2 regions of the Priestia sp. YIM B13552 genome follow, and region 2 is predicted to be linked to the other one. Evidence: a T-box and tRNA genes for the amino acid it is inferred to sense, from the RefSeq annotation. Region 2 holds a T-box; the other holds one or more tRNA genes.
The links. A T-box is a leader RNA that pairs with one kind of tRNA and senses whether it is charged. The one in region 2 lies ahead of serS (serine--tRNA ligase), so its partner is inferred to be a tRNA-Ser.
Positions count from the first base shown of each region.

Region 1: it encodes a tRNA-Ser, which carries the amino acid that the T-box ahead of serS (serine--tRNA ligase) is inferred to sense. The anticodon was not compared.

Region 1 is NZ_JBHZOU010000002.1:788,322-805,690, reverse strand. Features, by position in the region: gene ACFX40_RS10220 (DUF1189 domain-containing protein) at 1-519, opposite strand, end outside; gene ACFX40_RS10215 (hypothetical protein) at 634-828, shown strand; gene ACFX40_RS10210 (DUF456 domain-containing protein) at 855-1,340, shown strand; tRNA gene ACFX40_RS10205 (tRNA-Asn) at 1,403-1,477, shown strand; tRNA gene ACFX40_RS10200 (tRNA-Met) at 1,479-1,552, shown strand; tRNA gene ACFX40_RS10195 (tRNA-Asn) at 1,593-1,667, shown strand; tRNA gene ACFX40_RS10190 (tRNA-Ile) at 1,671-1,747, shown strand; tRNA gene ACFX40_RS10185 (tRNA-Ser) at 1,759-1,851, shown strand; gene sodA (superoxide dismutase SodA) at 2,049-2,657, shown strand; gene ACFX40_RS10175 (MFS transporter) at 2,787-4,064, shown strand; gene ACFX40_RS10170 (peptidoglycan D,D-transpeptidase FtsI family protein) at 4,226-6,403, shown strand; gene pstB (phosphate ABC transporter ATP-binding protein PstB) at 7,023-7,820, shown strand; gene phoU (phosphate signaling complex protein PhoU) at 7,843-8,502, shown strand; gene ACFX40_RS10155 (DUF4912 domain-containing protein) at 8,696-9,190, shown strand; gene ACFX40_RS10150 (glycosyltransferase) at 9,183-11,501, shown strand; gene ACFX40_RS10145 (sugar phosphate nucleotidyltransferase) at 11,498-13,777, shown strand; gene rpmG (50S ribosomal protein L33) at 14,016-14,165, shown strand; gene ACFX40_RS10135 (5-formyltetrahydrofolate cyclo-ligase) at 14,212-14,778, shown strand; gene ACFX40_RS10130 (DUF92 domain-containing protein) at 14,765-15,562, shown strand; gene ACFX40_RS10125 (hypothetical protein) at 15,614-15,790, shown strand; gene ACFX40_RS10120 (rhomboid family protein) at 15,925-17,369, shown strand, end outside.
Region 2 is NZ_JBHZOU010000018.1:8,198-14,825, reverse strand. Features, by position in the region: gene ACFX40_RS27435 (YaaC family protein) at 1-168, opposite strand, end outside; gene guaB (IMP dehydrogenase) at 285-1,751, shown strand; gene ACFX40_RS27425 (serine hydrolase) at 1,902-3,257, shown strand; gene pdxS (pyridoxal 5'-phosphate synthase lyase subunit PdxS) at 3,448-4,335, shown strand; gene pdxT (pyridoxal 5'-phosphate synthase glutaminase subunit PdxT) at 4,357-4,944, shown strand; T-box leader at 5,002-5,214, shown strand; gene serS (serine--tRNA ligase) at 5,267-6,544, shown strand.

The DNA.
Region 1 (17,369 bases), on a different contig from region 2:
GAAGTTTAGTCCAGATGTTAATACGTACAGTAAAAGCATAGCGATAGGGACAAGTATGTATAAAGAAAATTTTTGTTCGTGCAGCAAGTTTAGCAGTTCATTTTTATCTTTATGATGCCAGTTTAGCAACTCATATGAATACGTTTGTGTTTGTGAATTAGTCGTGATGTAAATTCCATCCTTTAAAAAACCAATGGCATGAGCAGGGGAATGAAACCGTTCAATAGACTGTGAGGGGTTTAAGATAAAAGCGGTACCATTTACTTTTTTTGTGAAAGGTTGACTTGACGTAAGCTGTGAGTTTGAAATAGAAAAAGAAGAAACAGATTTCGGAAGATCTGTAGTAGCGATATGATAGCCATTTACAATCGTCAAAGTCATAAAGAAAAATGTAGGCAGCAAAGAAATAAATGTTAAAAACAGCACAAAGCCAATTGTTTTATTCGTATGCTCAAAGCGAAGCGACCTTATTTTTTTGAAGGAAGTAAAACTCCATGCCATCTTTTTCAGCATGCTCATTGTAAAGCCTCCTCTTATTGAAGATTCTGGTTATATCTTATTTTATAGCGAAAATTTAAGGTTTACAATAGATTTTAGAAACCGTTACCAATTACAATGATGCGGTGGAGCGTTTTGTCACAAGCACATCTTATGCGTATATGTACAGGTTTCCCTGTCATTGTTTTTGGGGGATATTACGGGCAGCTTGAGGACCGTGCTGTTAATATTGCAGAGGTACACTCAAAAATCGTATTCGAAAGTAAAATAAAGGAAGGACTCGTCGTGCAAGGTCTTTCTTTATGGGAGTGGTTATTGTATGATAAATAGTAATAATAAAAAGGATAGGTGCGGGCATGGCTATTTTATGTTGGGCATTAATTATCATTAGCTTTGTTGTATCGTTTGTTGGGTTGGTTTATCCCATCATCCCAAGCGTGCTATTTGTAGCTCTGGGATTTGTTATATACGGTTTATTTTATGATTTTAGCTCCTATAGCTGGTTATTTTGGGTGATACAAGGATTGTTAGTTGTCGCACTTTTTTTAGCAGACTATATAGCTAATATTATTGGTGTGAAAAAATTCGGAGGCACTAAAGCAGGTGTTTGGGGAAGTACAGTTGGGCTGCTTGTGGGTCCGTTTGTCATTCCGGGATTTGGAATTATTTTAGGGCCGTTTATCGGAGCGATTGTAGGAGAACTGATTGTTCATCGGACCACAATTAGCAACGCAGTAAAAATTGGAGTAGGTTCGGTTATTGGCTTTTTTAGTGGCGCTATTTCAAAAGGATTTATTCAACTGCTGATGATTGCCTATTTTTTATACGCTGTTTTAAAATAATATATTGACTTTAGGTTAGAAACATGTTAAATTTTTAATGTCGCTAGTAAATGTTATATTGTTCCACAGTAGCTCAGTGGTAGAGCTATCGGCTGTTAACCGATCGGTCGTAGGTTCGAGTCCTACCTGTGGAGCCATGGCGGTGTAGCTCAGCTGGCTAGAGCGTACGGTTCATACCCGTGAGGTCGGGGGTTCGATCCCCTCCGCCGCTATTTTCCAATTTGCGTTTGTGACATACATAATTCATATTGTTCCACAGTAGCTCAGTGGTAGAGCTATCGGCTGTTAACCGATCGGTCGTAGGTTCGAGTCCTACCTGTGGAGCCATGTGGACCCTTAGCTCAGCTGGTTAGAGCAGACGGCTCATAACCGTCCGGTCGCAGGTTCGAGTCCTGCAGGGTCCACCATTTATAGGGTTGGAGGAATACCCAAGTCCGGCTGAAGGGATCGGTCTTGAAAACCGACAGGGGTGTTAAAGCCCGCGGGGGTTCGAATCCCTCTTCCTCCGCCATACTATTGTCTATTCAAAGCTTCTTTTGAGAAAAAGAAGCTTTTTTTATGTTTAAAAGAATAGCGAATGGGAATTAGGTAAATATAAATCATGGATTAGGAACTTTTTATTTGAAACAGTAGGGTAAATTTGCTAATCTAAACGTATATGGTGCTTTTGCGCCAAAATGCTTACATATTTTGAAGGAGGAATTATTCATGGCTTACAAATTACCAGAACTACCTTATGCATACGATGCACTGGAACCACATATCGACAAAGAAACAATGAATATTCACCACACAAAACATCACAACACATATGTTACAAATCTAAACGCTGCTGTTGAAGGCAAAGCGGATTTAGAAAGCAAAAGTATTGAAGAGTTAATTTCAAACTTAGATGCTGTTCCTGAAGATATCCGTACAGCAGTACGCAATAACGGTGGCGGTCATGCGAACCACTCATTATTTTGGACAATCCTTTGCCCTAACGGCGGCGGTGCTCCAACTGGTGAATTAGCAGACGCTATCGCTAGCAAATTCGGCAGCTTTGATCAATTCAAAGAAGAATTTGCAAATGCAGCTAAAACTCGCTTCGGTTCTGGCTGGGCTTGGTTAGTTGTAAACAACGGCGAATTAGAAGTAACAAGCACACCAAACCAAGATAGCCCATTAATGGAAGGCAAAACGCCAATTCTTGGTCTAGACGTTTGGGAGCACGCTTACTACCTAAATTACCAAAACCGCCGTCCAGATTACATTTCAGCATTCTTTAATGTTGTAAAATGGGACGAAGTTGCTAAACGTTACGACGCTGCAAAATAAGCTGAAGACGTATTTAAGAGCCAGTAAAGTAATTATTACCTTTACTGGCTTTTTTGTTTTCCAATTCTTTTACATATCTCCTTTTCTTTTTCACACACTAGGTGTAGAAGAGAAAAGGAGTTTTTTGATATGCCTTTATTAAAAAAAGTAGTTGGAGATGTAGAAGTTAGTAAAGATTTACTTTTGCTTTTAATTATAGGCGGTCTTTATGCCTTGGCTATTTCAATTTCCAATTCGTTTGTTAACATTTATCTGTGGAAACAATCAGGCGAATTTTCGGATCTCGCTATTTATAATTTAGCGGTAGTGGTGCTTCAGCCGCTTACGTTTATTTTAGCAGGTAAATGGGCCAAACGAATTGACCGGGTTGTGGTTTTAAGATTAGGTGTATCTTTTTTAGCTGTTTTTTATATCGCTGTATTAATCAGTGGAGCTAACGCAGCCCAGTATTTAGTATTGCTTGGCGGACTGCTGGGTATAGGATACGGCTTTTATTGGCTAGCTTTTAATGTGCTAACTTTTGAAATTACAGAACCTGATACAAGAGACTTTTTTAACGGATTTTTAGGGATCTTAAACTCTTTTGCAGGGATGATTGGTCCTTTAGGAGCGGGCTTTGTTATTTCCGCTTTGTATGAATCACTTGGGTATAAAATCGTGTTTGGTGTATCGCTGCTATTGTTTATCGGTGCCGTTGTGCTTAGTTTTTTTATTACAAGACGCGCAGCGGAAGGAGTATACAAATTTAAAGAAGTATGGGCTGAACGAAAAGTCAATAAAGACTGGAATCGAATATTGCAGGCTCATTTCTTTCAAGGGTTGCGTGAAGGTACGTTCATTTTTGTTGTATCCGTCATGGTATTTATTACGACGGGAAGTGAACTAGCTTTAGGAACATATGGACTGGTGAATTCAGCAGTTGCGTTTGTAGGATACTATGTTGCCTCAAGGTTTATTAAGCAAAAAAATCGCCTTCGATTTATCTTCGCAGGGGGCCTCCTTCTCTATGGAGCAGTCTTTTTGCTTATCTTTAACTTATCGTATCCAAAGTTAATTATATATGCTGTTTGTATTGCCATTGCTTATCCTATTTTGTTGGTTCCATTCATTTCTCTAACGTACGATGTGATTGGGCGAGCAAAAGACGTTGTTTCAAAAAGAATTGAATACATTGTTGTCAGAGAAGTATTTCTGAATATTGGACGCGTCGCTTCCATATCTTTATTTTTAATAGCTGTACTATTTTTTGATGAAGCAAAAAGTATTCCCATTTTATTAGCTATTGTTGGAGCAGGGCATACAATCATTTATTTTTGTGTGAGACATATCTCACAGCCTCTGCACAAAAAAGAAACGACTGTTACTCCTCCGGTATTAAATGAAGGAGACGGAGAGTCTCCAGCTTAGAGTATTGTGAGCTCCTTCATTTGTACTATGGAAAATGCTTCGCTTTTCTTTTAGAATAAATACGTTGTGTAAATAGGCACCTGCCAGGTGTCTATTTATTTGCTAAATAGCTGATTTTATGGTGTTATGGTATATATGTTTTATAAAGTGTAGGTGTTGGTATGAAAAAGAAAAAAAGAAGAAAAAGTCACGTGCCTTTTCGTGTGAACTTACTTTTCTTGACCGTATTTGCCCTATTTTCCGTATTAATTTTGCGGTTGGGACTTGTTCAAATTGTATACGGTGAGAATTACGAACGAGAAGTCGAAAAAACACAGGACGTTACGGTCAGTACGCCTGTTCCTCGAGGGAAAATGTACGATCGTTATAACCGCGTAATTGTAGATAATACCTCTTTAAATACAATTACATATACTCGTTTTCAAGGAAATACAGCTGAAGAAAGGCTGCGCATCGCTAAAAAGTTAGCCACTATGATCGATGTTCCTTACACCACAAATGTGATTGATATTCCGGAAAATAAAAAGAATAAAGATGCTAAGAATGTGGTAAAAATTACAGAACGCGATATGAAGGATTATTGGATTATGCTTCACCCTAAAGAAGCGGAACAGAAAATTACGCAAGCTGATCGCAAAAAAGTTCAAGTTGGTGAAATGACTGATGACGAACTGTATCAACGTCAGTTAGACCGCATCTCTAAAAAAGATTTAGAAAGTCTAAAGAGTGATTTAGAAGTTCTCGCTATTAAGCGCCAAATGGAGGCAGGTTACTCTAACACCCCGCAAATTGTTAAGAGCGGTGTGACAAATGAAGAGTATGCCGTTGTAAGTGAGCACTTAGATGAACTTCCAGGTGTTGATACAACAACGTACTGGGATCGCTCATACCCAGAAAACAGTACTCTTCGCACTTTGCTTGGAAATGTATCATCTGCCAACGAAGGACTGCCTAAAGATAAAGTACAGTATTACTTGTCAAGAGGCTATAGCCGAAATGACCAAGTTGGGACGAGCTATTTAGAGAAGCAATACGAAGCTCAGCTCAGCGGTCAAAAAGAAAAAGTCCAATATGTAACAGATAAAAAAGGAAATCTCCTTGATACAATTCAAGTGTCTAAAGGTGAACGCGGCAGTGATTTGGTTTTAACTATTGATATGGAGCTTCAAAAAGCGGTAGAAAAACAAATTACCGACCAGCTTTTAGCCAAAAAGCAAATGAAAGGAACGCAATTTTTAGACCGTGCTTTTGTTATTATGATGGATCCTCACACAGGAGAAATTTTAACAATGGCAGGTAAAAAATACACCATTGATAAGAAGACTGGAGCGCCTAAAATAGAAGATTTTGCATTAGGAAATATTTCAACATCTTATACAATGGGCTCTGTTGTAAAAGGAGCAACGGTTTTAGCCGGCTTAGATTCAGGAGCTATTAAGCCAAACACAGTGTTCGTTGATGAACCGTTAAAAATTAAAGGAACACCGGTTAAAAAATCAGCTGAGGCTGAAGGGCTAGGACCCTTAACGTATTCATCTGCGTTAAAATATTCATCCAACGTATTTATGTTTAAAACGGTAATGGCTATGGCTGGGTTACAGTATCATAAAAACATGACTTTACCGATTAAACCTGATACATTCAGCGAACTGCGTTCTTACTACAGTCAGTTCGGCTTAGGCGTATCAACAGGCATAGACCTTGATAACGAATCAACAGGTGTCCAAGGCGGAAGCGATGTTCCAGGTACGGCGCTTGATTTAGGAATTGGTCAGTATGATACGTACACGCCGCTGCAGCTTGTTCAATATACTTCTGCAATAGCTAATGGAGGGTATCGCATTAAGCCGCAGCTAGTAAAAGAAATCCGAAAACCAACGATTAAAACCGATGAAATTGGCGGTACGCAGCATTCATTTGAACCTGATGTGTTAAATCGTATCACGATGAAAGAAGAATACATTAAAGATGTTCAAAGTGGCTTTAAGCGCGTTACTCAAGAACAAGGCGGTACAGGGTATGCAGCTTTCCATACAGCGAACTATAATCCTGCTGGTAAATCAGGAACGGCACAAGCCTATGAGAAAAACCCAAGCGGAGGGGATCCGATTAAAGTTAATAATTCAAACTTTGTGGCCTTTGCTCCGGCGAATGATCCTGAAATTGCAGTAGCTGTAGTGGTACCATCGGCATTTGTGCCAAGTGCACCAAATACCATTACAAAAGAGCTTGCTCGTTCTGCGCTCGATACGTATTTTGATTTAAAGAAAAAAGGTGAACAAGAAGTAAAAGACCAAGAAGAGAATCAACAGGCTGTCATTGCAAACGACGCCAATTAAAGAGGCTGGAATAAAAGCATATTAGTTAAAGTAAGATCCGAACGAAGTTGATTAAGAATCAGCTTCGTTCGGATTTTTTTATTGGTAGAGTAAACGTAGATTTCGTGTAGGTAGGCCCTTTTAGCGATTGATTGGAGGGCAAGGTGAAGACTTCTGCAGGGAAAGCGAAGCGATGAGGAGGCTCACCGGCTGTCCGTGAAACGAAAATCAACAGCGGTATCGGAAGTAATTCATACTGGCTTATTAATCCAATCCACCCACCTTTAGATTGAATTAATTTAGTTATGTCTCTACCTCTTCTTTTTTTGTTAAAAATCTTTACATATATGGTTTTTTATTGAATTTAAGGGTCGTAAGAACTAGTTTTTTACCTAAAAAACACGCAGATAGACCTTCGTTTACAAAAGCTTTACATTGAGTTAAAACACAATTAATAGTCGGCTATTATTCTGTAAGTGTAAGGGTTAATAGAAATGATCAAAATAAGGGGAAGCGTTTCGGCTTCTCGTATTTATTTACACTGATAGTAAACAATAGATATTAAATAGACATAGAGAGACTTTTATTGTGCTCAAAACGGTTAAAGACGATGAAGGAGGATTATCCAATGGCAATAACAATGGAATTGACTAACAAAGAAAAAGTAGATACTCCGCAAACAAAAGAAATTGTATATAAAACAAAAGGTTTGAATTTATGGTATGGCAACACACATGCCTTAAAAAATATTGATTTAGACATTCATGCTAACGAAGTTACCGCGATCATCGGTCCATCAGGCTGCGGAAAATCAACATATATTAAAACGTTAAATCGTATGGTAGAAATGACTCCAATTGTCCGTACATCAGGTGAAATTGAGTATAGAGGGAAAAATATTTTTGATAAATCGTACCACGTGGAAGAGCTGCGCACGCAAGTAGGAATGGTTTTCCAAAAGCCAAATCCGTTCCCAAAATCTATTTATGATAATATTGCCTACGGCCCAAGAATTCATGGCGTTCGCAATAAGAAAAAACTAGATGAAATTGTTGAAAAAAGTTTACGAGGAGCAGCTATTTGGGACGAAGTTAAAGATCGTTTGAATCAAAATGCGAATGGGTTGTCAGGTGGACAACAGCAGCGTATCTGTATTGCGCGCTGCTTGGCTATTGAACCCGACGTTATTTTAATGGATGAGCCTACTTCTGCACTCGATCCAATTTCAACATTAAAAGTAGAAGAGTTAGTACAAGAATTAAAGAAAGACTTCAGCATTATTATTGTTACACATAATATGCAGCAAGCGGCACGTATTTCAGATAAAACAGCATTTTTCTTAAATGGAGAAGTGGTAGAGTACGCAGAAACAGATAAAATCTTCTCAATGCCATCTGATAAACGCACAGAAGATTATATTACAGGTCGTTTCGGTTAAGACATACAAGGAGATGGGATGAGTGGTTGTACGCGAAAAGTTTCATGGTGATTTAAAGATATTACGTGAAAAATTATTAGAAATAGGGCGTTTAACGCATGAGGCGCTATCAAAATCAATTGAAGCGTTGCAAACAAGCAATGTTGAGCTGGCGCTAGAAATTATCGACGGCGATTCATACGTAGATGACTTAGAAGAAGAAATTAATGACCTAGCTATCTTACTGATTGCAAAGCAGCAGCCCGTGGCTATCGATTTAAGACGTATCATTGTGGCAATTAAAATTGCTTCGGATGTTGAGCGTATGGCAGATTTTGCGGTTAACGTAGCAAAATCAGCTATACGAATTGGAAACGAAGAATTAATTAAGCCGTTAGAACATGTAAAGAAAATGCACGATATTTCGATTGAAATGTTGAGCCTTTCGTTAAAAGCTTATCACGAGGAAGATCTTGTGCTGGCTAAAAAAGTAGCGGAAATGGACGATCAAGTGGATGAGCTTTACGGAATAACAATCAAAGAACTTTTAAGTCTTGCTAAAGAAAAGCAGGAGGCTATGAACCAAATTACGCAGCTTTTATTTGTAGCCCGCTATTTAGAGCGTATGGCTGATCATACCACTAACGTAGCAGAAAGCGTATTTTACCTTGTAAAAGGCAAACGCTACGACTTAAACGAATAGTAGAAAAACCTCTTCTAATAAGCGAAGAGGTTTTTTTGTTAGTAAATTATAATTACTACGTTAACCTGAATTTTTAACACAAATCGACAAATTGCGTTTATTGTGGCAACTTTTTCTGAATGGTAAGATGTTAATAAGTTTATACGGCATTTATATGTAGAAAAAACATTCTAAGAAACGAAGTGATAAAACAGTGGCTGCTAATCTTATTCAAAACTTAAATGTGTGTATAGCTACTCAGCTTGACTCATCTCGTATTTATGTTCATTGGTCGTTTTCTGAGCATATTCGAGAGATGGTAGAAAGTATGTTTTCGACACGATGGGAAGAATTGAATCTAGCTATGTGTACGTATGATATAACAGGTCTTCATTTTAACGGACATGAATCAAACCGCTATTATATGAAAGGCCTTACTCCTAAGCAAGACTTCATGTTTATGAACAGCTTGGAAAGTGAGCGCACGTATGTAATAGATATTGGCATTCAAGATAAAGAAGGAAGTTTTTTTTCCCTTCTTCGTTCGAATCCGGTTTATTTGATGAAAGAACAACATGAACAAGTGAATGTAACTTCGTTGAGCTGGATGTACGAACCTGTAAAAGTTCACCAGGGTGTTCAAAATGAATTTAGCACATATTCCTTATATTCAAATGACTTGGAGCAGGTGAAAAAGCAATATGAATAGTGATGACTGTATTCTTTTAACTTATATGCATTATCCCTTGCTACATGTATTTCAAGCAGAGAGCGAGTATCCGCTGTTTGAACAAGTAACGAACGAGTTCATCCCTTTTTTAGATCAAATTGAGTCTAAGAAATTGATAGGTGCAACAGCTGTGATGTCTTGTGTATTTTTGAACGCATTAAACGACGAGGCGTTTAACACTCGTTACGCGCGGTATTTACACCAGTTTTCAAGCCGGCAGCATCAGAGAGCACTCACTTTTTTAAAAAAGTGGAAAGGGAGCTTGTTCTCAGCCTGCAAATATTTCTTTCAACATGACATGATGGAATGTATTCCTACTACCGTAACGAACGCGTTCGTTTCCATCCTTAAAACCGAACAAACATTAAATCTCCAAATTACAGAAGCAATACGTGTTTTTCAACAGTTTTTTGAAAAAAAGCCCGTCGGTTTTTTTATACAGCAAGGAGAATATACTCATCAAGTAGATATGCTCCTAAAATCTCATGAAATACGCTATACCTTTGTGAAGTCATCAACAGATGAACTAAAAAAGTCGCCTGCTGGCATTATCTTGTTTCCATATCCCAAGCAAGGAAAACAAATTGAGGAAGGAACCATGAATAAAGCGAGCGCTGTTTTGGATTTGAAAGCTAAGGACACGCTTGGCTTTCAGCGAATGCAAGCAGCAAGGGGTACATTTCAATATCCTTTAGACTACGCGAGGGATATACAGTTTCACCAAAACGAAACTCTTGCACTCTACGGTGCAACAAAAAGCGCCGAATTTGTCAGTCAGAACAATCAATTGTTTATTTCAACTGTACAGAAGTCAGAGGCAATGCTAGATGTTATCGATTCTAAACATCCTAGCGTGGTGAATGCTATCTACCGACAGTGGCTTCTTTTAAGCAGCAGCGATTGGCTTTATAACTTTGAAAAAGTCAGAGATGAATACGAAAGGCAAGTAAAACTATTTGATTTTCTTTGTCACGAAAAGAATCCAAGGATGGATAGCGAAAACAGTTTTCTTTCAGGCAGTTCTTTTTTATATTCTACAAAAGAGATAGAGCCGGCAGCTTTATCAGTAAATCAATATAAAGGCGGTCTCTCCATTTTAATGCTTGCATGGGAATTCCCTCCTCTAGTTATCGGAGGACTTGCACGACATGTATTTGATTTATCCAGAGCGTTAGCAAAGGCGGGCCATCACGTTAGTGTATTAACAACATATGTAGAGGGGCTGCCGGAATATGAGCGGTTATACGGTGTTCATGTTTACCGAGTTAAAAGCCTGCAGCCTCATCATCCGGATTTTTTGACATGGGTAAACAGTTTGAACGTGGCTATGGCTCTTAGAGGACTGCAATTAGGCTACAAGCTGTCTTTTGACGTTATTCATGCTCATGACTGGCTTGTTGCCTCCGCTGCAAAATGTTTAGCGGATAAAACGGATAGACCGCTAATTACGACCATTCATGCGACAGAACATGGGCGCAATAATGGTATTCATAATGACATGCAGCAGAAAATTCACTTGCAAGAAGAGGAGCTGATTCGACAATCAAGCTCAATTATTGTCTGCAGTGACTATATGAAGAAAGAATTAATCACTTTATTTCACGTAGAACAAGATAAAATTGCTATATTTCCAAATGGAATTGACAAGCAGCTGGTAGTCGACGCAGTAAATGAGCGGTTAAAAGAAAGTTTACAAAAGAAATATAATTTTAGAAAGGCCCCTATTATTTTTTCAATTGGACGAATTGTATATGAAAAAGGATTTCAGCTATTTATTGAAGCAGCGGAACTATTTAAGAAAAAACAAATAGATGTTCAATTCGTTGTGGCGGGAAAAGGACCTTTACTTCATGAGTTTCGAACACAGGTAAGTGAAAAGCAATTGGACAAATACGTGTATTTTATTGGATACATTACCGATAACGAACGAAATCAGCTTCTTCAAGCTTGCAAAATGGTTGTTTTTCCAAGTCTATATGAACCTTTTGGAATTGTGGCTTTAGAGGGGATGGTAGCCAAGAAGCCAACTATCGTTGCCGATACAGGAGGTCTAAGCGATATTGTTTCACATTTCGACACGGGCCTGACGTTTGCCCGAGGAGATACGCTCGAATTAATTAACTGTATTGAATTTTTGTTAAAAAATGAAAAAACGGCTGCGAAAATCAGCGAAAATGGGTATAGAAAAGCAACAACTATGTTTAGCTGGGAAAAAATCGCTATTGATACAAGTAAGCTGTTTCAACATCACATTTGCCAGGATAAAAAAAGGAGGGAGGCAAAAAATTGAAAGCCATTATACTTGCTGGCGGTAAAGGAACAAGACTGCAGCCCTTGACCTATACGATTCCAAAGCCTATGCTGCCGCTTTACGATAAACCTGTGATGGAATATAGCATTGAGCTGCTTAAGAAACATGGAATTACAGAGATTGGGATTACGCTGCAGTATAGGCATGAACAAATTATTGAATACTTTGGGGATGGCTCTCAGTGGGGAGTGACGCTTACTTATTTTATCGAAAAAGAGCCTCTTGGAACGGCGGGGGGAATTAAGCGAGCAGAGGCCTTTATTGAGGAAGACTGTATTATTATTAGTGGAGATGCCTTAACAGAAATTAATCTTCAAGACGTTATTCATTTTCATTATGAACAAAAAAGCGAAATGACCATTGTTACAAAAGAAGTAAACGACGTGCGGGGTTATGGAGTGGTGACGATAGATGAAGGGCATCGAGTCACCGAGTTTGTAGAGAAACCGACCTACGAACAGGCCAATAGCCGATTGATTAATACGGGAGTGTATGTGATCAAAAAATCCGTTTTTGATTACGTGAATTCTTATGGTCCTACAGATTTTAGCTTTGACATTATCCCGCTTCTTTTGGAATATAATCATACTGTGTGCAGTTTTGTAACGGAAGATTATTGGATTGATATTGGGCAAATCCACCATTATCGTCAAGCACACTATGATTTGTGGAGCAAGTGGTTTGGCAATAGACAGGAAAGTATTGTCTCAGATGACGCGCTCATAGAAGAAGGGGTGACTGTTTACGATCCGGTTTACGTAGGAGAAAATGTGGTGATTAAAAAAGGTGCTTCAATTGGTCCTTACACGATTATTGGAACCAATAGCATCATAGAAGCACATGCTGCAATCGATAAAACGATTTTGCTTCAAAACGTAACGGTGGGGGCAGAATCGTTTTTATACAACGCTACGATAGGTCCCTATGTAAATGTTCAAGCAATGACTACGTATGTCCAAGATACAGTAGCTGAAAATCAAGTGCTACCCCAACTTTCTGTAAAGCCAGATGTTTCTATCTTCAAAAACGGTCGCTTGTATGTACATTCATCTGTTGATCGAGAAAGACTATACAATGCGTTATTACTTGTATGCAAACATCAAGGGTCGTTCTGTCTAGCAAGCGATGATGAAGGAGAAGCCACTCAGCTTCGCAAAGAATGCTTTTCTTTTTTACGAAGTAATCATTCAGCTGTGTATGATATTAAAAAAGAAGCTCTTCCGGTATTTCGATATTACATGATGACTTCACAAGCGAGCATTGGTATTTATATTGGTGTGGATAGCAAAAACAGCAGCCTGTTTTTAGAAATATATGATGATAAAGGGCAATTAGTTAATCAGCTTATTGAAAAAAAGATTGAGCGGATGTACCTTCAAGCTAAAAAAGCAAGCGTAACGACTTCTGTTTCATTTAAAGAAACAAGCATAGGAAATATCAGGAGAGAATATTGTGATGCTTTAGTAAAATCAATTAATCAGCATGCTTTATTAGAAGACAATATGCGGATTGGCGTGATCTGTTCGCCGTTTATACAGGAAGTTGTCGAATTATTATGTAAGCGTCTTCGTGTCCACGTTTTATTTTTAAACAAATGGGAGAAAACAGAAGAACCCAAACGAATAATTAAACGAAATAAGCTGTCTTTTTGTATTCAGATTAAAGAAGATGGAGAAACATTTGCTCTATATGATGAAAAAGGCTGCAGCGTAAATGACTCAGAAATTATGTCGCTTTATATTTATAGCGTATACATGACAAAAAAAGTAGCATTCGTTCCTATTCCTATACACTATTCATCCACACTAGAAACATTTGCTCAATCTCTCAATCAATCATTTATGAGGACAAAAGCAAAAAAACGTGATTTGCTTAGTCTTTTAGGGCCTGTTCAATTTCAGTTGGATGCCATGTACGCTTTATGCCAGCTGATCGAATTAATTATGGTGCAACAGCGGAAAATTTCTGAAATGATTCAATATGTCCCGCACGCTTATATGAACTGGCGGTATATTTCATGTCCGCTAGAAATTCAAGAACAAGTGATGAAGAAACTATTAGAAGAAGCAATCGGTAAACAAGTGTATGTCATTGATGGCTTGAAAATTTATCATGATCCTCATGAATGGACGCTTATTTTGCCCGATGGTCACTTGCCTGTATTAAATATTTATTCCGAGGCGTTAAACACTCAGACTGCCAAGAAGCTGTCGGCATATTTTGTAGAAAAAATACAAGAGTATCAAAGAGTGTAAATAATGGATTTTATTTAAAAGAAAGGAAGTGCGCCTCTCGTAAAAAGAGTTCCGTTTATTTCAAGAAACTTCATATATAAGATGCAGCAGAGAAGGAACTCAGGGCTCTAAGAGGAAAGAAAAAGTGAAGAAATGAAATTAAATGACTTTCTTCAAAAAAACAGACTGGCATTTCCTTTCGAAAAATGATATTATATTAAAGTCTGATTTATGTTTATAATGTTTGGAGGGAAAATAGATGCGCGTAAACGTTACATTAGCTTGCACTGAAACTGGTGACCGTAATTACATTACAACTAAAAACAAGCGTAATAACCCAGATCGTCTTGAGTTAAAAAAATACAGCCCAAGACTTAAAAAAGTTACACTTCATCGTGAAACAAAGTAAGCAGTAGGAGTACAATCCTGCTGTTTTTTTTATAGGGGGAATTAAAATGAAATCTCATCTGCGCAAAGAGATGAAGGGCGTTCTTAATTTAATTTCTGAAGAGCAGCACGAGGCACATTCAACAAGCATAGCAAATGCACTGTATGAAACTTGTTTATGGAAAGAAGCTAGAGTCATTGCAGCTACAGTTTCAAGAAATAAAGAAGTTAATACGAAAGCCATCATTGAACGTGCTTGGAAAGATGGAAAGAAAGTAGCTGTTCCAAAATGCAACCCCACAACATCTCAAATGGTTTTCTACGAGATTACGAATTTTTCACAGCTTGAAACAGTGTACTACGGGTTAGCCGAACCAATTGTTGAAGAAACTGTTCCCGTTTCAAAATCTTCAATTGATTTACTCCTTGTGCCTGGCGTGGTATATAGCAAAAATGGATATCGTATCGGCTATGGAGGCGGCTATTACGATCGTTATCTAACAGATTATACCGGACAGAAGCTAAGCCTCGCGTTTGATTGTCAAGTCGTTTCAGAGGTCCCATATGAATCTCATGATATTCCCGTTGAATATATTTTGACAGAGAAGGAGCTTATTTGCTGTGAATCCGTTTGATGCTGTCATGATAATTGTAATATTACTCATGGCAGGAGCAGGCTACATAGCAAAAGCACTGACAGTATCGGGAGCCTGCATGTCTTTCATCGTAGGAGCGAGCGTTTATATTGGTTTTTCGCTTCAAGGTTTTTTACTCTTACTCTTATTTTTTAGCACTTCTACGTTGTGTAGTAAGTACAAAAAAGAAAAAAAACGCGCACTAGAAGAAAAGCTAGAGAAACACGACAGGCGAGATTATATTCAAGTCCTTGCTAATGGAGGTGTAGCTGCTGCTTGCGGTTTGTTATATGCTGCAACAGCTTTTCCTGTTTACATGTGGATGTTTATGATCAGTATCTCAGCTGCTAATGCGGACACATGGGCATCTGAAATAGGATCTCTTAGTAAGAAGCCGCCGTTTTACCTTTGGACATTAAAGAGAGTAGAAGCGGGTACCTCAGGAGCCGTTTCACTTTTAGGTACAGCAGCCGGAGCAGCCGGAGCTTTTCTTATCGCTGCCGCTTGTTATTTTGCTTTTCCATCCGCATCGCTGAGTAGTATATTGCTAGTCGGGTGCTTTGGTTTTATTGGAAACGCTATAGACACTCTTCTTGGAGCAAGTGTGCAAGTTCGCTTTCGCTGTCAAAGCTGCGGTATTGAAACGGAACGGAAAGATCATTGCCGTAAGCCAACGATAAAAGAGAAAGGAATAACTTTCTTTAACAATGATGTTGTAAATCTTGCCGCTATTTTGCTTGCTGCTTTTACAGGCGGAATCCTTATCCTGTTTTTACCTATATAAGAGCATAAAATGTTCGTCATAGGAGCAAAGTAAACGTAAGGAGGCTTGAAAATGAGACATATTGTATTAGTACTTACGCTTTTAGTTGTTGGAACGCTGGGCTATCAAATGAGATACCGTGTTTTAAATTCGCTGTTTGGAAATTCATTTATCCGCAGTCTAGCTGTTCGTTCATTTTTTAATTTGCCGTTTGTTCGGGATCGTTTAATGAAGCAGGTCTTCCGCTAAGAGCGAAAGATACATAAAAAACACCTTACCGACCTGTAAGGTGTTTTTTTGTAGAAAAAGAAAAAGGGAAAATCGTTGCTTTTTTCCTGGCTTTCTGCCATCTTTACATATAGAGAGTATGAGGAGGTGACTATTTGTCTAGGCAAGATTTTTATTATTTGCAGCTGGCACAGCAATTGCTTGGCCATTCTTCATATGAGCTGATTTCGATGAAAGCTGATGCTTCTGAGCTATGGTTTCAATCGTCGCATCGTAAAGATAAGTCAATTGTCCGCATAGTCCGCCGGAATTTTAAATCAGCCGTTGAGCAGCAAAAAGATGTATTGTATGCATTACAAAGAGCTGAGAATGTGCGAAAGCAGAGAGGTAAATCAACGCTTACTCTTAACACGATTTACTTTGCTGATTTTGATCCTTTTTATACAGAGCAGTCCTTAGAAAGTGCGCCGAGTCCCTCTAAAGTGAATAGTTACGTTGAACAACTAACGGCAGAGAAAGCAAGCGCTTATGAACCTTTATTCGAACGGCTAGGTCTTACATTAGAAAGCGCAGACAATTTCTCTTCCGAAGAAGAAGCACAGCGAATAGAGAAGTGGAAACATAAAATTGTGCTTTTTGTACAGAAAAAACAAAGCGAAGAACAGCAAATAGCTGGATACGGGAAGCCTATTTTTACATATATATTTTTAGCGCTGCAAATCTTAATGTTTCTATTTCTGGAGTGGAAGAGCAGTACACAAAATACGCTCACTCTGATTCAATACGGAGCTAAATACAACCCCTTAATTATGGAAGGCGAATGGTGGCGTTTTTTTACACCTATAATTTTGCATATAGGACTTCTGCATTTGCTTATGAATAGTGTAGCCCTTTATTATTTAGGAACGCTTGTAGAGAGGATATATGGCAGCGGACGTTTTGTCTTTATTTATATATTTGCCGGGTTTGCAGGATCTCTAGGAAGTTTTATATGGAATACGTCCATTTCCGCAGGAGCCTCAGGGGCTATTTTCGGTTGCTTTGGAGCTTTACTGTTTATAGCAAGAACAAATCCACGCTTCTTTTTTCGAACAATGGGGTCGAGTTTTATTGTCATCATTGTGATTAACTTGATTTTTGGATTTGTTGCGCCGAACGTCGATAATGCAGGACATATTGGCGGTTTGGTTGGCGGATTTTTAGCTGCGAGCATCGTCAGTTTACCGAAACAAAAAAAGCTGTATATTCAGATTCCGGCTTTCATTTGCACGCTTTTATTAGTAGGAAGTCTGCTTTTTTATGGATATCATGAGCGTTCTGTTTATCAAGATGAGCCCTATGCACTCAGCGTAGCGGCTACGTATCTTCAACAGAAGCAGTATGAAGAAGCAAAAGATGCCATTAAGCTTTTTGTTGAAAAAGGAACAGCAAATAGTAACGTGTATTTCGTCAGTGCTAACGCAGAATTTTATCTTGAAAATTATAAAAAAGCTAAACAGCAATTAAATCAGGCTGTAAAGTATGATTCAACTTTTCATGAGGCGTATTACAATTTAGCTCTGGTGAATATGAAACTGAATGATATTCCAGCGGCCACACA
Region 2 (6,628 bases):
ATTTTTACTGTGTTCCAAATAATAAATAAAGGGGTAACTGTTTTTAAAGCTATGTTGCTCTGCATCGCTATAATTCAATTTTTGATAGCGCTTTTTTAAAAAGTCTTGTACAAAAGGAACGGAGAAAAATAAATTGTAGGACGTCCAAACATCATTAAATTTATGCAACTAAATCACCTTTTCTTTTTATTAGAATTATCTGATATCTAGTGAAGTTATTGACAGGTACATATCTGCTTGTTAATCTACTAATAATATTCTGTCGTTTAAAGGAGGATTCTATAATGTGGGAAAGCAAATTTTCTAAAGAAGGCTTAACATTTGATGACGTTTTACTGGTGCCAGCAAAATCTGAGGTATTACCTAAAGACGTTGATATGAGTGTTGAACTAACAAAAACATTAAAATTAAAGGTGCCGTTCATCAGTGCAGGAATGGATACAGTTACAGAAGCTGAAATGGCTATTGCGATGGCTAGACAAGGTGGTTTAGGTATCATTCACAAAAACATGTCGATTGAACAGCAAGCAGAACAAGTTGATAAAGTAAAACGTTCTGAAAGTGGTGTTATCACGGATCCTTTCTTTTTAACTCCTGAAAACCAAGTATTTGCTGCTGAACATTTAATGGGCAAATATCGTATCTCAGGTGTGCCGATTGTCAACAACGAAGAAGAACAAAAACTAGTTGGAATCCTTACAAACCGCGACTTGCGTTTTATCCAAGATTATTCAATGCAAATTGCTGATGTAATGACAAAAGAAGAATTGGTTACTGCTTCAGTAGGAACGACTTTAGAAGAAGCAGAGAAAATTCTACAGCAATACAAAATTGAAAAGTTACCTCTTGTAGATGACAATGGCGTATTAAAAGGCCTTATCACAATTAAAGACATTGAAAAAGTAATTGAGTTTCCAAATGCAGCTAAAGATCAACAAGGTCGATTATTAGTTGGAGCAGCTGTTGGCGTAACAGCTGATTCAAACGTTCGTATCGAAAAATTAGTACAAGCTGGCGTTGATGTTATCGTTATTGATACAGCGCATGGACATTCACAAGGCGTTTTAGATACGGTAAGCAGCATTCGCGAGGCATATCCAGAGTTAAATATTATTGCTGGTAACGTAGCAACTGCTGAAGGTACAAAAGCATTAATTGAAGCAGGAGCAAACGTAGTAAAAGTAGGAATTGGACCTGGTTCAATTTGTACAACTCGTGTTGTAGCTGGTGTAGGCGTTCCACAAATTACAGCAGTATATGATTGTGCAACTGAAGCTCGTAAGCACGGTGTAGCTATTATCGCAGATGGCGGTATTAAATACTCTGGAGATATTGTAAAAGCACTTGCAGCTGGTGGACATACAGTAATGCTAGGAAGCCTTCTAGCAGGAACGACAGAAAGTCCTGGAGAAACAGAAATCTACCAAGGTAGACGCTTTAAAGTGTACCGTGGAATGGGTTCTGTAGGAGCTATGGAAAAAGGAAGTAAAGATCGATACTTCCAAGAAGATAATAAAAAATTAGTTCCAGAAGGTATCGAAGGACGTTTGCCTTACAAAGGACCTGTAGCAGATACTTTATATCAAATGATCGGCGGTTTACGCGCAGGAATGGGTTACTGTGGTTCAGCTAACTTAGAAGCGTTACGTGAACAGGCACAATTCATTCGTATGACTGGAGCAGGTTTAAGAGAAAGCCACCCACATGATGTACAAATCACAAAAGAATCTCCTAACTATTCTATGAGATAATCATGAATGTTTAAAAAACACGTTTCCCTATTAGGGAAACGTGTTTTTTATGTCATGGATCATGAATGTAACAGTACTTCTTTATCTATTTTTTTAAATTTTAGTATGATAAAATTACATTTATGTGAGTTTACGTTTGGAGGGTATAGAGTGAGAAACGCAGTACAGAAACAATTAATTTGTGTCATTGCTGTTATGTTAATGGCCAGCGTATTTTTTGTCTCTACACAAGCATCAGCTGCTCCTAAAACAGATGATATTGGCGTTGAAGCAGATGCAGCGATCTTAGTAGAGGCAAGTACGGGGAAAGTATTATACGGGAAAAATACGGATGCTTTATTAGGTATTGCAAGCATGACAAAAATGATGACAGAATACCTAGTATTAGAATCCATAAAAGATAAGAAATTATCTTGGGATCAACGTGTGCCAGTTAGTAAATATGCAGCTAAAATTTCTCAAGATTATGGATTATCGAATGTACCGTTAATTGAAAACCAAAAATACACGGTGAAAGAATTATATGATGCCATGGCTATTTACTCAGCTAATGGAGCTGCAATCGCTTTAGCTGAAGCTGTCAGTGGTTCTGAAGAAAACTTTATTAAGTTAATGAACGAAACGGCAAAAAGATTAAATATGGGTGAATCAAAATTTGTCAATTCCACAGGTCTTTCTAATTCTCTGTTAAAAGGAATGTATCCAAAAGGAACGAAGGAAGAAGATGAGAACCTTCTATCGGCTCGGGCAGTTGCTACCCTTGCTTATCACTTAATTCATGATTATCCAGAATCTTTGGAAGTAGCTAAAACTCCTTCTAAGATGTTTAGACAAGGGCAACAAGGCGAAACAAAAATGAACAATTGGAACAAGATGCTCCCAGGTTTTTCAGCTGCCTACAGCGGCGTAGACGGTTTAAAAACTGGCCATACAGATTTTGCAGGTCAATGTTTCACTGGGACTGCAGAGCGTAACGGGGTAAGATACATAACAGTTGTAATGAATGCTAAGGAAAACGGCAAGTCTACGGAAGCTGCTCGTTTTTCCCAAACAAAAAAGATATTGGATTATGCTTTTAGTCATTTTCAGTTAAAAGAAGTAGTGCCTGCTAACGGCGAGATTAAAGGGCATGAAACAATTAATGTTGCTAAAGGAAAATCAAAAGAAGCTTCCGTTTCTCCAAAGAATTCGGTAAAGATTATTACCGAAAAAGGTCAAAAAGATCATACTAAAATCAACTTTAAGTTAAACGATAAAGTTATGAACGATCAAAAAGTTGTTGCTCCTATTAAAAAAGGAGAAACAGTTGCTTATGTCAGTGCAACAAACAGCAATCTTAAAGATTTAGGCTATGTAGGAGGTCAAACTACAGATAGCATGACGCCGGTTGTGACAAACGAATCTGTTGAAAAAGCTGGATGGTTCTCTCTCGCTATCCGCAGTATTGGCAACTTCTTCAGCGATATTTGGATGAATGCTGCAAATACAGTGAATAACTGGTTTTAATGATAACTGAACAGAAAGAAGAGATACTACAAGAGAGTATCTCTTCTTTTTATTTTTAGATTTGTTTGTATATAATCTATAAATTAGATAGGAATTTTCCGAAAAATGCGGTAAAATAGACACTAAGTTTTGAATTTTGTATATACACTAAAAATTATTGTGAAACACTTGATACAGGAGGAAGACAAACATGAATAACATTACAGGTACTGATCGTGTAAAACGAGGAATGGCGGAAATGCAAAAAGGTGGCGTTATCATGGACGTTATCAATGCAGAGCAAGCAAAAATTGCAGAAGCAGCAGGCGCTGTTGCTGTTATGGCATTAGAGCGTGTTCCAGCTGATATCCGTGCAGCAGGCGGCGTGTCTCGTATGGCAGACCCAACAATTGTTGAAGAAGTGATGAATGCTGTGTCCATTCCAGTTATGGCAAAAGCTCGTATTGGCCATATTGTTGAAGCACGCGTGCTAGAAGCGATGGGTGTAGACTACATCGATGAAAGTGAAGTGTTGACTCCAGCTGATGAGGAGTTTCATTTAAATAAAAATACATTTACGGTTCCATTTGTGTGCGGTTGCCGTGATCTTGGCGAAGCATCTCGTCGTATTGCTGAAGGAGCTGCAATGCTTCGTACAAAGGGAGAACCAGGGACAGGAAACATTGTGGAAGCAGTGCGTCATATGCGTCAAGTAAATGCTCAAGTACGTAAAGTTGTGGGCATGGACGAAGATGAGTTAATGACAGAAGCTAAACTATTAGGTGCACCTTATGAGTTATTACTGCAAATTAAACGTGAAGGTCGTTTACCGGTTGTAAACTTTGCAGCAGGCGGCGTAGCAACACCAGCAGACGCAGCGTTAATGATGCAGCTTGGAGCAGACGGTGTGTTCGTTGGATCAGGAATCTTTAAATCAGACAACCCTGAAAAATTTGCGCGAGCAATCGTGGAAGCAACAACACATTATCAAGACTATGAACTGATTGCAAACTTATCAAAAGGGTTAGGAAGTGCAATGAAAGGGATTGAAATTTCATCATTATTACCAGAAAACCGCATGCAAGAGCGTGGATGGTAATTTAAAGGGAGTTTTGACAAAATGGTAAAAGTAGGCGTGTTAGGATTACAAGGTGCCTTTCGCGAGCATGCACAAGCATTAGAAGCAGCAGGCGCTGAAGCCATTATCATAAAAAAAGTTGAACAGCTAAACGAAATAGATGGTTTAATCCTACCGGGCGGCGAAAGCACAGCGATGCGTCGTCTGATTGACAAATATGACTTTATGGAACCTCTTCGCCAGTTTGCACAAGCAGGTAAACCGGTATTTGGTACGTGTGCGGGTTTAATTTTACTCGCAGGACAAGTCGTTGACCGTGAAGAGCCCCATTTAGGTGTTATGGATATTACGGTAGCTCGAAACTCGTTTGGGCGTCAACGGGATAGCTTTGAAGCTGCCCTAAATATTAAAGATATCGGTGAAGATTTTATAGGCGTATTTATCCGTGCTCCGCATATTGTAGAAGTAGGAGAAAACGTTGAAGTCTTAGCCATGCATAACGACCGAATCGTTGCGGCAAGACAAGGTCAATTCTTGGGATGTTCGTTTCATCCAGAATTAACAGATGATGCTCGCATGGCGCAGTATTTTGTAGCAATGGTTGAAGAAGCTTCAAAAAAACCTGTATAAATGAATTGCATCTTGTACAGACTTGTAGTACATTATGATTAATAAAAATGATATTGGTATAAAGCGTTGATAGGAAATAGTAATAAGATTTTTGATTTCAAGAGAGTCGATGGCTGGTGTGAATCGATAATCAATTCTTATGAATCCGTCCTGGAGCAAGCTGTCGAAAAAGTAGTAGGCAGTTTCGGTTCATCCGTTATCTGGTTTAAGAGGAAGGCTTATTTTAGCTTTCAATTAGGGTGGCAACGCGGGTAAACTCTCGTCCCTTTCATGGGGATGAGAGTTTTTATTTTGCCCTTTTATACTAAAGGAGGTACTAAGTATGTTAGATTTAAAATTTTTACGTGCTAATTTTAATGAAGTAAAAGAAAAGCTCAAGTTTCGTGGTGAGGACTTAACGGACTTAGGTCGCTTTGAAGAGTTAGATGCAAAACGCCGTGAGCTAATTGCTCAAACAGAAGAGTTAAAAAGCAAGCGAAATGAAGTATCACAGCAAATTGCACAATTGAAGCGTGAAAAACAAGATGCTGATCATTTAATCGTTGAAATGCGTGAAGTAGGAGACCGCGTAAAGCAATTGGATGAAGAGCTTCGCAGCGTTGAAGAAGAATTAGAACTATTGCTACTTTCAATTCCTAACGTTCCACATGAAAGTACGCCTGTAGGTGAAACTGAAGATGATAACGTAGAAGTTCGCAAATGGGGAGAAATTAAACAATTTGATTTTGAACCAAAACCGCATTGGGATTTAGGAACAGATTTAAATATTTTAGATTTTGAAAGAGCTTCGAAAGTAACGGGAAGCCGCTTTGTATTTTATAAAGGGTTAGGTGCAAGATTAGAACGCGCTCTTATTAACTTTATGATGGATTTACATATGGATGAGCATGGTTATGAAGAAATCCTTCCTCCATATATGGTAAATCGTACAAGCATGATGGGAACAGGGCAGCTTCCTAAATTTGAAGAAGATGCATTCAAGATTAAAGAAGAAGATTATTTCTTAATTCCTACAGCTGAAGTACCAGTTACAAATTTGCATCGTGATGAAATTTTAAGTGGAGATCAGCTTCCAATTGCTTATACAGCGTATAGTGCTTGCTTCCGATCAGAAGCAGGCTCTGCAGGAAGAGATACACGTGGTCTTATTCGTCAGCATCAGTTTAATAAAGTAGAACTGGTTCGCTTTGTTAAGCCAGAGGATTCTTATGATGAATTAGAAAAATTAACGGGCCATGCTGAAAAGGTTCTTCAACTATTAGGTTTACCTTACCGAGTTCTAAGCATGTGTACAGCTGACCTAGGTTTCACAGCAGCCAAAAAGTATGATATTGAAGTTTGGATTCCAAGTTATGAAACGTATCGTGAAATTTCTTCTTGTTCAAACTTTGAAAGCTTCCAAGCTCGCCGTGCTAATATTCGCTTCCGACGTGATACAAAAGCAAAACCAGAGCATGTTCATACACTAAACGGTTCTGGCTTAGCAATTGGTCGTACGGTAGCTGCAATTTTAGAAAACTACCAGCAGGAAGATGGATCAATTCAAATTCCAGAAGTGCTGCGTCCATATATGGGAAATAAAGAATTTATCTCTAAATAAAAGTAAAAGATGTTCATTAAGAATTAATTCTTAATGAACATCTTTTTAAAAAAAATCAATAAAAGAGTTGACTTCATTATTTAT